3 regions of the Paenibacillus hodogayensis genome follow, and region 3 is predicted to be linked to each of the others. Evidence: riboswitches for the same ligand, from Rfam matches in the RefSeq annotation. Region 3 holds a riboswitch; each other region holds the start of a gene.
The links. Region 3 has a riboswitch for cyclic di-AMP ahead of ABD796_RS01305 (KamA family radical SAM protein). Riboswitches for the same ligand answer to the same signal wherever they lie in the genome.

Region 1 (3,153 bases), on a different contig from region 3:
AGCAGTCCTGCCAAAAATACACCCAGCATGGCATACATAAGCATATTCGCCAACCCGACGCCCTTGCCGCCGAATACGTTGTTCAACATCATCAGCGCAAGCGGCGTAATGCTGCCGAGCGGCGTGAGCGTATCGTGCATATTGTTGACCGAGCCGGTCGTTGCCGCCGTCGTCACGGTCGTGAACAACGCGGATTGGGCGATGCCGAAGCGCACTTCCTTGCCCTCCATGCTGCCTTGGGAGGCGTCGATGCCCAGCCGGTCGATCGCCGGATTGCCGCTCGTTTCGGCAGCGTACGCCAACGACAGGAAGGCGACGAACAGGATCATCATCGCGGAGAAAATAACCCAGCCCTGCTTGCGGTTTTTGGCGAACAGTCCGTACGTGTAAGGCAGCGCCGCCCCCAGACACCACATCGAGACGATCTCGATCACGTTCGTAAGCGGGCTCGGGTTCTCGAACGGGTGGGACGAGTTCGCCCCGAAGAAGCCGCCGCCATTCGTGCCCAGATGTTTGATCGATTCCAGCGACGCTACCGGCCCGACCGGAATGCTCTGCTGCTGCCCCTCGAGCCCCGTTACCGTCAGGGAGGGGCCGAGCGTTTGCGGAACCCGCAAAGCGACGAGCACGATCGCCACGATAAAAGCCAGCGGCAAAAACACGCGGGTGTGCGCCTTGACGAAATCCTCGAAGAAATTGCCGACCGTTTCCCCTTTGCCGGTAATGGCTCGAACGAAGGCGATCGCCACGCACAGTCCGGTTGCGGCCGAGGTGAACATCATCATCGTGATGACGGCCATCTGGGAAAAATACGAGAGTCCCGTCTCGCCACTGTAATGCTGCAAGTTCGTATTGGTCATAAAGCTGATGACGGTATTGAACGTCAGCGTCTGCTCCATGCCGTCGATGCCGTTCGGATTGAGCGGCAGCAGGTTCTGGATTCTCAACAGCAGGTAGCTGACCGTCGCCAGGACGATATTGGTGACTAGAAAGCTGAGGCCGTACGTTTTCCATGTCATGCCTTTAGGCTGCTTCAGCCCGATCAGCGCGAAGATCGGCCGTTCCGCGAAAACGAACAGGCGATCCGTCGCGTTCGTCTCGTTGCGGAATACGTTATACAAATAAGTGCCTAGCGGCTTCACCAGCAGCACGACGATGACGATGACCGCGGCAATTTGCAATATGCCCATCATCCAAAGGGCCTCCCTTGTACCGATCCGAATGTATTTAAAACTTTTCCGGGTTGAGCAGCGCGTACACCAGGTAGACGAATAAAAACGCGGTGAATGCGTAAACGACGATCACGGGCGCTCGCCTCCCCCCGATTCGACCACGCGGCCGCACCCTTTCAGGAAACCGGCGACAAGCGCGAAGCAGGCGGCCAGAAGCAGCAGCATATACAGATCGGCCATGTCAAGTTCCTCCTCTTCTTTTCCGTTCCGTTGCTCTATCTTTACCCGACCAACGACTGAAATAACGACGAGACGTCGTCATTGGTCGTATGAATAACGCAGTTGGCGCCCAGCGCCCTGTACATCAGCCTCGGCTTATTGGAGCGAGTAATGACCACGATGGCGTTGGCGGTCCAGCTTCTGCATAAGCGGATATACCGGCAGCTCAAGTTCTGGCTGCTCTCGAACAAAAAGATTTTGGTGATGCTGTACTCCGGCGCAACCCACGTGCTTTCGTCCGTAGTATCCACTATGACGATCTTCTTTACGCCCATTTCTTCCAGCTTTTCGCGTTCCTTGGCATTGTTGGCTAGCGCCACCAGTGGAATGCGGTGCTGAATTAGCTTGCGGATAAACGCTTCGCCGGCCTTGCTTGCGGCCGACACGAGAAATACTTCCTGCTTTTCCATTTTCATCTTCTCCTCCTGAATAGAGAAGGCAACAAAAAGAAGCCTGCGATAAGAGTAGAAACTCCTCTCGCGGCTTCTCCAGACACACAGAGATATACACCCTGCGCGCTCAGCACATGCGATCGTTGCCTCTCTCGATACGCTTACGAGGTTAGCTGTCGGATTCGGGCGTGAGAGTCGCCCTACCTTCGGCATGGCTGCATGCCGAAGGATTCACCCCATGAAAGCCGCCGGGCGGCTTTCGTTTGGTTCCCCCGTTCCTTTTCCATTCAAGGACTCAGCGATACTGCGATTTTCTTGATGAAACCCTTTTTCATAAAACGGCGCTGCAAATAACCTACGGCAGCCTGAATCTCGCGGCCGCGCCGACGTCTCGCAAACTTCATCATCCTCTCTCCCGAAGCGGCGTGCGACGTCAGGAATCTTATTCAATTCATGAACCGTATCTTACGCTTGCCGGGTCGTTCTGTAAAGGGTGGCGGACTTTCAATTCCGGCACAATCCGTCACTAGCTGGAAGCAATCCGATACCGATCTGCCAAATGCTTTATCGCGCTCCCTTTTTCACCGTTTTTCATGAAAATGATGAAAAAAACAGCTTCAGGAAGCTTTGGCTTCAAGAACAGAAGCCATCTGCTAATGAATCCGCTTCCACTTTGGAAATTTCGCCAAAATTGTTCCATATGAACTGCCGCTTGCGCCGCATTTCCGTGGTATGCTAACCTATATAGGTTTTTGATCCGATCGATTACACCATACCGAGGTCATTTATGAAGTTAAATATTCATTATGAGAACGATATCCCGATCAACGCTTTCCGTTGGACGCCCAAAACGGCTATCGCCCCGCTGCATTATCATTCCAGTCTGGAAATCGGCCTCTGCCTGTCCGGGAGCGGTTTCTTCTTTTTTGGGGATAAACGGTATACCGTCACGGCCGGGGATATTTTTCTCGTCAACAACCTGGAGCGGCACATCGCGAGCTCGGATGAATCCGACCCCAGCACGTATCTGTTCCTCAACTTCGAGCCGCGCATGCTGCTGGAAGAAGAAGAAGCTTTGCTGCTGCCGTTCGCTTATCGCTCCGATCATTTTGATAACCGCATTCCGGCGGGAACTTCGCTCGCCGATACGATCGGCTCCTTGATCGAGACCATCTGGCGAGAGCTTACGGAGAAGCCGGAGGGCTACCGGAGTATGGCGAAAAGCGCCCTCCTCCATCTATGCGTGCTGCTTCTGCGTCATTACGCGACGAACGTGTCCAAAAGCCAATGGAAGAAGATGAGCGACAGTT
Region 2 (3,153 bases), on a different contig from region 3:
GCGATTATAAGTCGCAGCCAGGTGAGCTTCGGCGAGCGCCATGCCCACTGCGCTGGCAAAGCCTTGTCCGAGCGGGCCCGTCGTGGCATCGACGCCTGCCGTGTGGCCGTACTCCGGATGGCCCGGCGTTTTGCTTCCCCACTGCCGGAAGTTTTTCAGCTCGTCCAACGACAAATCGTAGCCGCTCAGATGAAGCAGGCTATACAGCAGCATCGAGCCGTGGCCGGCCGAGAGTACGAACCGGTCGCGATCGATCCATTCCGGATGGTCCGGGCTGTGCTTCATCAGGCGCGCGTATAGGGCGTACCCCATCGGCGCTGCCCCCATCGGCATGCCGGGATGCCCGGAATTCGCTTTTTGCACGGCATCAATAGACAGCGTACGGATCGTATCGATCGCCAACTGGTCGATTGATTTCGTTTGAGACGTCATCGTTCCATTCCTCCCAAAATCGGTATTGCGCATCGCGGTTGTCTACCGGACGCGAACCCTGCTCTTTGTCCAGCGGACACTTGCAGTCGCTTTGCATTATTGTACCATTTGCTTTCGCCGTTTACCACAATCTATGACTGAAAACCGTTCTCAATATTCAATACAAGCCAAACAGCCGAAGGAAACCTTCGGCTGTCGGATTTTTGTTTCAGAATCTGCGAATTAGTTGGCGATAAATTCCTGCACCCATTCGCCGTTATAGTACGCTACGCCGATCTTCGTGAAGTTCGGGCTCATAATATTTTGCCGGTGGCCTTCGCTGTTCATCCATGCATTCATGACTTCCTGCGGATTGCGTTGGCCCTTGGCGATATTCTCTCCTGCATACGAATATTGAATGCCGTAGGACTTCATCATATCGAACGGCGATCCGTAGGTCGGGGACGTATGATCGAAATAGTTATTGTTGTACATGTCTTTCGCTTTGTCCAGCGCCATGTTCGTCAAGGCCGCATCGCTGGCAAGAGGCTTCAGACCGGCTTTTGCGCGCTCCTGGTTAACGAGCGACACGACTTGCTCGGCATAAGCCGATGTCGGAGCATTCTCGTTGCCGGTAGGGGTGCCGCCCGTGCCGGTTCCGTTACCTGTACCGGCCCCCGGACTCGGAACCGTTCCCGTTTCCGTACCGCCTCCGGCTTGTCCGCCGTTCGTCCCGTCGTCTCCGCTTCCTTGATCGGTTCCGGAGCTGCCGTTATGGTCAGCACCGCCGCCTTGCGAACCCGGAATACCGTTCGACATTCCCGGCCATACTATAGTCGTCTTACCTTGCTGGATCGATTGAAGCAGATCGTTCAGAGACAGACCGTTTAGCAAATCGCTCAGCGATTGACCGTTCAGCTTCAGCCCGTTCAAGGACTGAACGTTTAGAGCTTGACCGTTCAAGGACAGTCCGTAGCAATCGGCTATATTTCCATTCGACACACGATCCGCCGACGTGCTGGGTGAAGCGTACGCGGAACCTGTACCGACGATTACGCTTAGGGCGAGTGCTCCGGTCATTACGGTTTTCTTGAAACGCATGTAAAAATCCTCTCCTTGTTTGGGCCTGCGAGGTTAGCTGACGGGTTCGGGTCAAAGAGCAATCCCCCTGCCCTGCGATGGGCTTCACCCCGGAACATTGGGTTCCCCGCGCTTCCGAAGAAGCTTCGGCCTGTTGTTGTATTCCCCATGAAAAAACGGCAAAAGCTTGTTGCGGCCTGCCGTCTCCTCTGCGGTTTCTACATCGTAACATGGCTCTATGGACGGGTCACTGCATAATGTTTTCCATTCGGCCGGGAAGCCTTGCTGCGCATACAAAAAAAGAACATCTTGCGCGTCCGGAAGACGGCGAAAGATGTCCTTATCTTTTCTATGAAAACCGATTCAATTAAACACAACCGTTTTGTTCTGATGGGTTAAAATCCGGTCCTCGGCATGCCATGCGACCGCTCTGGCCAATACGATGCGTTCGATATGCCGGCCGATCCGCTTCAACGCGTCTACGTTGTCGCGATGGCTTACTCGCTGCACGTCCTGCTCGATGATCGGTCCTCCGTCCAGCTCCTCGGTCACGTAATGCGCCGTCGCCCCGATAATTTTCACGCCGCGCGCATAAGCCTGCGCATACGGTTTACCTCCTACGAAGGCCGGCAGGAACGAGTGGTGAATATTAATGATCCGGTTCGGGAAACGCTCGATGAACGTCGGGGAAATGATCTGCATATACCGCGCCAGAACGATCGTATCGACTCCCCCGGTCAACTCCAGCTGCTTCTCCTCCGCTTCACGCTTCGTTTCGGCGGTAACCGGAACGTGATGGTACGGAATACCGAACGTTTCGACCGTCTCCCGCATATCGGGGTGGTTGCTGACGACCATGGCGATATCGGCGTACAAGTCGCCGGATTTCCATTGCCACAGCAGCTCCAGCAGGCAGTGGTCCTCCTTCGAGACGAAGATGGCCAGGCGCTGCTTCCGACCCGCTTGCGTCACCCGCCAGTCCATGGCAAATTCACGGGCAGTCGTCTCGGCAAAATCGCGCTTCAGAGCGGGCAAGCGCTCCTCCAGCTCCGGAAGATCGAATTCCAGCCGAATGAAAAACAGTCCGCCCTCCGGGTCCATCGTATACTGGTCCGACTGGACGATATTCGCCCCGTGCCGGGATAAGAATTGCGAAACGCCCGCGACGATTCCCGGGCGGTCCGGGCAAGAGATCAGCATCCTCGCCCTCTCGCGATGACGGTCGGAACGGGGATGATTCGTTGGTGTAACCAATGGACTCATAATGGCTTCTCGTTCCTCTCTCTCTTCTCCGCTTGTTTCTTGATCAAGCTGCCCGCCGATCAGACTGAGGCCAACAGCTCCTTGCCGGCAAACCATGCCGTAATGCGATGGTTGATCTGCTCCTCGCTCAGGTCGGGGAACAAACGGCTTTCCTCTACCATATCGTACAGCCGTTCCATCGGCTCGCGCGGGTCGGCCTTCTTCGCCTTTGCATCGTTCTTCAGAACGTCCCAGGTAGACAAAATAAATTCGCGGTGATCGATCTCCTGCTTGCCGAAATAATGATGCAGCCGATCCAGATGATCGAGGAAATCCCCTCCGAAGCGCCCGTTCAAATCTCCGCGCAGCAGGGCAATTTCCGCTTCGTACATCGGACGGACGGTTTTGTCCTCTTTGCCG
Region 3 (3,153 bases):
TTCCCAGTGAACGTCAGAACGTTCGGGCGCTGGAAGTCGGGCTTGTTTGCCTGGCTGCTGCTGCTGCCCTCCCTGATCTTCCTGTTTCTGTTCACCTTTTATCCGATCTTCAAAACGGTCCGGCTCAGCTTCTATCAGGCGGATCTGGCTTCGCCCGAGCCTTTCTTTATCGGTCTCGACAATTATAGGGCGCTGCTCGCGGACGAAGTGTTCGCCAAAGTGATGATCAACAACCTGCTCTTTGCGCTCGGCACGGTGCCGACCTCGCTTGCTCTCGCCCTGCTGATGGCCGTCTTTGCCAACAAGGCGCTGCGCGGCACGGGCTTCATGCGTACGGCGTTTTTCTACCCGTCCATGGTGCCGATGATCGCGGTCGCCAACATCTGGCTGTTCATGTACACGCCCAAATACGGCCTGCTGAGCCGGGCGATGACCGCGCTCGGTATGAACGAGATCAACTGGCTGGGCTCCCCGACTTACGTCATGTGGGCCATGATCGCCATGATGATCTGGAAGGAAGCCGGTTATTTTATGATTTTTTATTTGGCCGGGCTGCAAAATATTTCGCCCGATCTGTACGAATCCGCTCAGGTCGACGGGGTTGGCCGGTGGACGGTGTTCCGCAAAATTACTTTCCCGCTATTGATGCCGACGACGCTGTTTGTCTCGATCGTGGCGCTGACGAATTCGTTCAAGCTGGTCGATCATCTGCTCGTCATGACGAAGGGCGGACCGAACAATGCCAGCAACCTGCTCTTGTATTATATCTACGAATCGGCCTTCAGCTTCTGGGACCAAGGGATGGCGTCCACGCTCACCGTCGTGATGATCGCGGTGCTGCTGCTGTTCGCGGCGCTCAATTTCTTCGGGCTCGACAAGAAGATTCATTACAATTAACTCTCCCTACGGGAAGAAAGGCGTGCTTATGCGGTTGAAATCGTGGAATATCGGCCGATGGCTGCTGCTTGCGCTTGCCGCGCTCTGGTTCGTCCCGCTGCTGTGGGTGGTGTTGACCGCCTTCCGGCCGAAGCAGCTTGCGCTGTCCCCTTCGTTCTCGCTTGATTTTACGTTCGACAACTTCGCGGTAGTGTGGGCGGCGGCTCCGTTCGCGCAATATTACGTCAACACCGTGCTGATCGTCGCGTGCGTGTTCGCCGTGCAGATGGTCACGGCCACGATGGCGGCGTTCGCGTTCGCCCGGGTCGAGTTCCGCTGGAAAAACATCGTGTTCCTGCTGTTTCTCGTACAGATCATGATCCCGGCAGACGTGCTCATCTTTCCCAACTACAACGTGCTCAAGGAGCTGTCGCTGCTGGATACGAAGCTCGGCATCATGATGCCCTACTTCGCTTCGGCTTTCGGCATATTCCTCCTGCGTCAAATGTTCAAGACGATTCCGCCGGAGCTTGACGAAGCGGCCCGCGTAGAAGGTTTTTCGAAATGGCAGATTATGTGGAAAATATATTTCCCCCTCGCCCGTCCGTCCTACATCGCCTTCGGACTCGTCTCCGTCAGCTACCACTGGAACAACTTCCTGTGGCCGCTTATCGTGACCAACTCCGTACAGAACCGTCCTCTGACCGTCGGACTCGCCATCTTCGCGCAGTCGTTCGAGATCGGGGCGCAGTGGACCGAGGTCAGCGCGGCGACGCTGCTCGTCATTACGCCGCTACTGGTCACCTTCCTGCTTTTCCAAAGGCAGTTTATGAACAGCTTCATCCATTCCGGCATCAAATAAACGTACGTACGGCCCCTCCCGCTTGCGCCCTCCCGGACGAAGCGCGGAGGAAACCGCGCGGCGGACCAACGGCTGGCGATCCCGTTTTTTTACATTTCCCCTTGACTTCCGTACCGTCGTTATATACAATTTCAGTACGCTTAATTTCCGATTATCGTAATCGGAAAGCGGGGGAACCACTCTTCAGGGGCGAATCAACGGTTTGCGTCAGGCAGACCGTCGTAGGGAACCATCTTTCCCGAGTCCGACAGCTAACCTCGTCAGCAGCAGATGGGTCAATGCATATATCGCGATTTTGACCCGCTACCAGGGTCTTTTTCTGTCTTTAAAAGGCCCTAGCCTACAGGGGATATGCGCCCCTGGATGCTTGCGGGCTTTTTTTCGTCTTCATTAAATCCTTAAAATTCAAAATCATCCATTATTTATATTTTTAAATAGAGCGCTTTACCCTTCGAGTCGTCTGTCCGGTCCGCTTGAAACCGGAGACGGAACGGCGATTCGGCGGATCACATAGATCAAACCAGAGGAAATGGGAGGTATGCGCATTGGCACAGCCGAAGTACATGACCGATATCGACAAATTGACGGAGATTCCGGAGACGGAACGGAAAAGGCTCAAGGCAATTACGGAGAAATTCGTATTTCGCGTCAACGACTATTACCTGAATTTGATCGACTGGACCGACCCGAACGATCCGATCCGCAAGCTGGTCATTCCGAACGAAGGGGAGTTGCAGGAGTACGGCCGCTGGGACGCTTCCGACGAGGATACGAACTACGTCGTGCCCGGGTGCCAGCACAAATACCGCACGACCGCTCTCTTGATCGTCTCCGAAGTGTGCGGCGCCTATTGCCGGTACTGCTTCCGCAAGCGTCTGTTTCGCAACGACGTCAAAGAGGCGCTGTCCGACGTGGAGCCCGGGCTGGAGTACATCTCCCGACATCCGGAGATCAACAACGTGCTGCTTACCGGCGGCGACAGTCTCATTCTGGCTACTCCGAAGCTGCGTTCGATCTTCGAAAGACTGCGGGCGATGGAGCATGTGAAAATTATCCGGCTCGGCTCGAAGCTCCCGGTATTCAATCCGATGCGCATTTATGAGGATAAGGAGCTGCTTGCTACGATACGTGAATTTTCCAGCGCGGAAAGGCGCATCTATGTCATGGCGCATATTAACCATCCGCGGGAAATTACGCCGGAGGCGAAGCGGGGCTTCGAGGCGCTGCACGAGGCCGGCGCCATCGTCGTCAATCAGACGCCGGTGCTGCGCGGCATCAACGACGATCCGGCCGTGCTGGGCGAGCTGCTGGACCAGCTGTCGTGGGCCGGCGTCACCCCGTATTATTTTTTCATCAACCGCCCGGTGGCCGGCAACCGCGATTTCGTCCTCACGCTGGAGGAAGCTTACCGGATC

Region 1: linked by a shared signal. The riboswitch ahead of ABD796_RS24955 (hypothetical protein) and the one ahead of ABD796_RS01305 (KamA family radical SAM protein) in region 3 are both predicted to bind cyclic di-AMP.
Region 2: linked by a shared signal. The riboswitch ahead of ABD796_RS08045 (CAP domain-containing protein) and the one ahead of ABD796_RS01305 (KamA family radical SAM protein) in region 3 are both predicted to bind cyclic di-AMP.

Annotation. Positions count from the first base shown of each region.
Region 1 covers NZ_BAAAYO010000011.1:73,474-76,626, forward strand. Annotated here, with positions in the region: gene kdpA (potassium-transporting ATPase subunit KdpA) at 1-1,190, opposite strand, end outside; gene kdpF (K(+)-transporting ATPase subunit F) at 1,228-1,344, opposite strand; gene ABD796_RS24955 (hypothetical protein) at 1,454-1,867, opposite strand; cyclic di-AMP (ydaO/yuaA leader) riboswitch at 1,986-2,154, opposite strand; gene ABD796_RS24960 (AraC family transcriptional regulator) at 2,631-3,153, shown strand, end outside.
Region 2 covers NZ_BAAAYO010000002.1:585,711-588,863, forward strand. Annotated here, with positions in the region: gene tkt (transketolase) at 1-432, opposite strand, end outside; gene ABD796_RS08045 (CAP domain-containing protein) at 655-1,512, opposite strand; cyclic di-AMP (ydaO/yuaA leader) riboswitch at 1,520-1,653, opposite strand; gene purU (formyltetrahydrofolate deformylase) at 1,855-2,754, opposite strand; gene ABD796_RS08055 (deoxyribonuclease IV) at 2,814-3,153, opposite strand, start outside.
Region 3 covers NZ_BAAAYO010000001.1:338,530-341,682, forward strand. Annotated here, with positions in the region: gene ABD796_RS01295 (carbohydrate ABC transporter permease) at 7-897, shown strand; gene ABD796_RS01300 (carbohydrate ABC transporter permease) at 926-1,738, shown strand; cyclic di-AMP (ydaO/yuaA leader) riboswitch at 1,866-2,019, shown strand; gene ABD796_RS01305 (KamA family radical SAM protein) at 2,284-3,153, shown strand, end outside.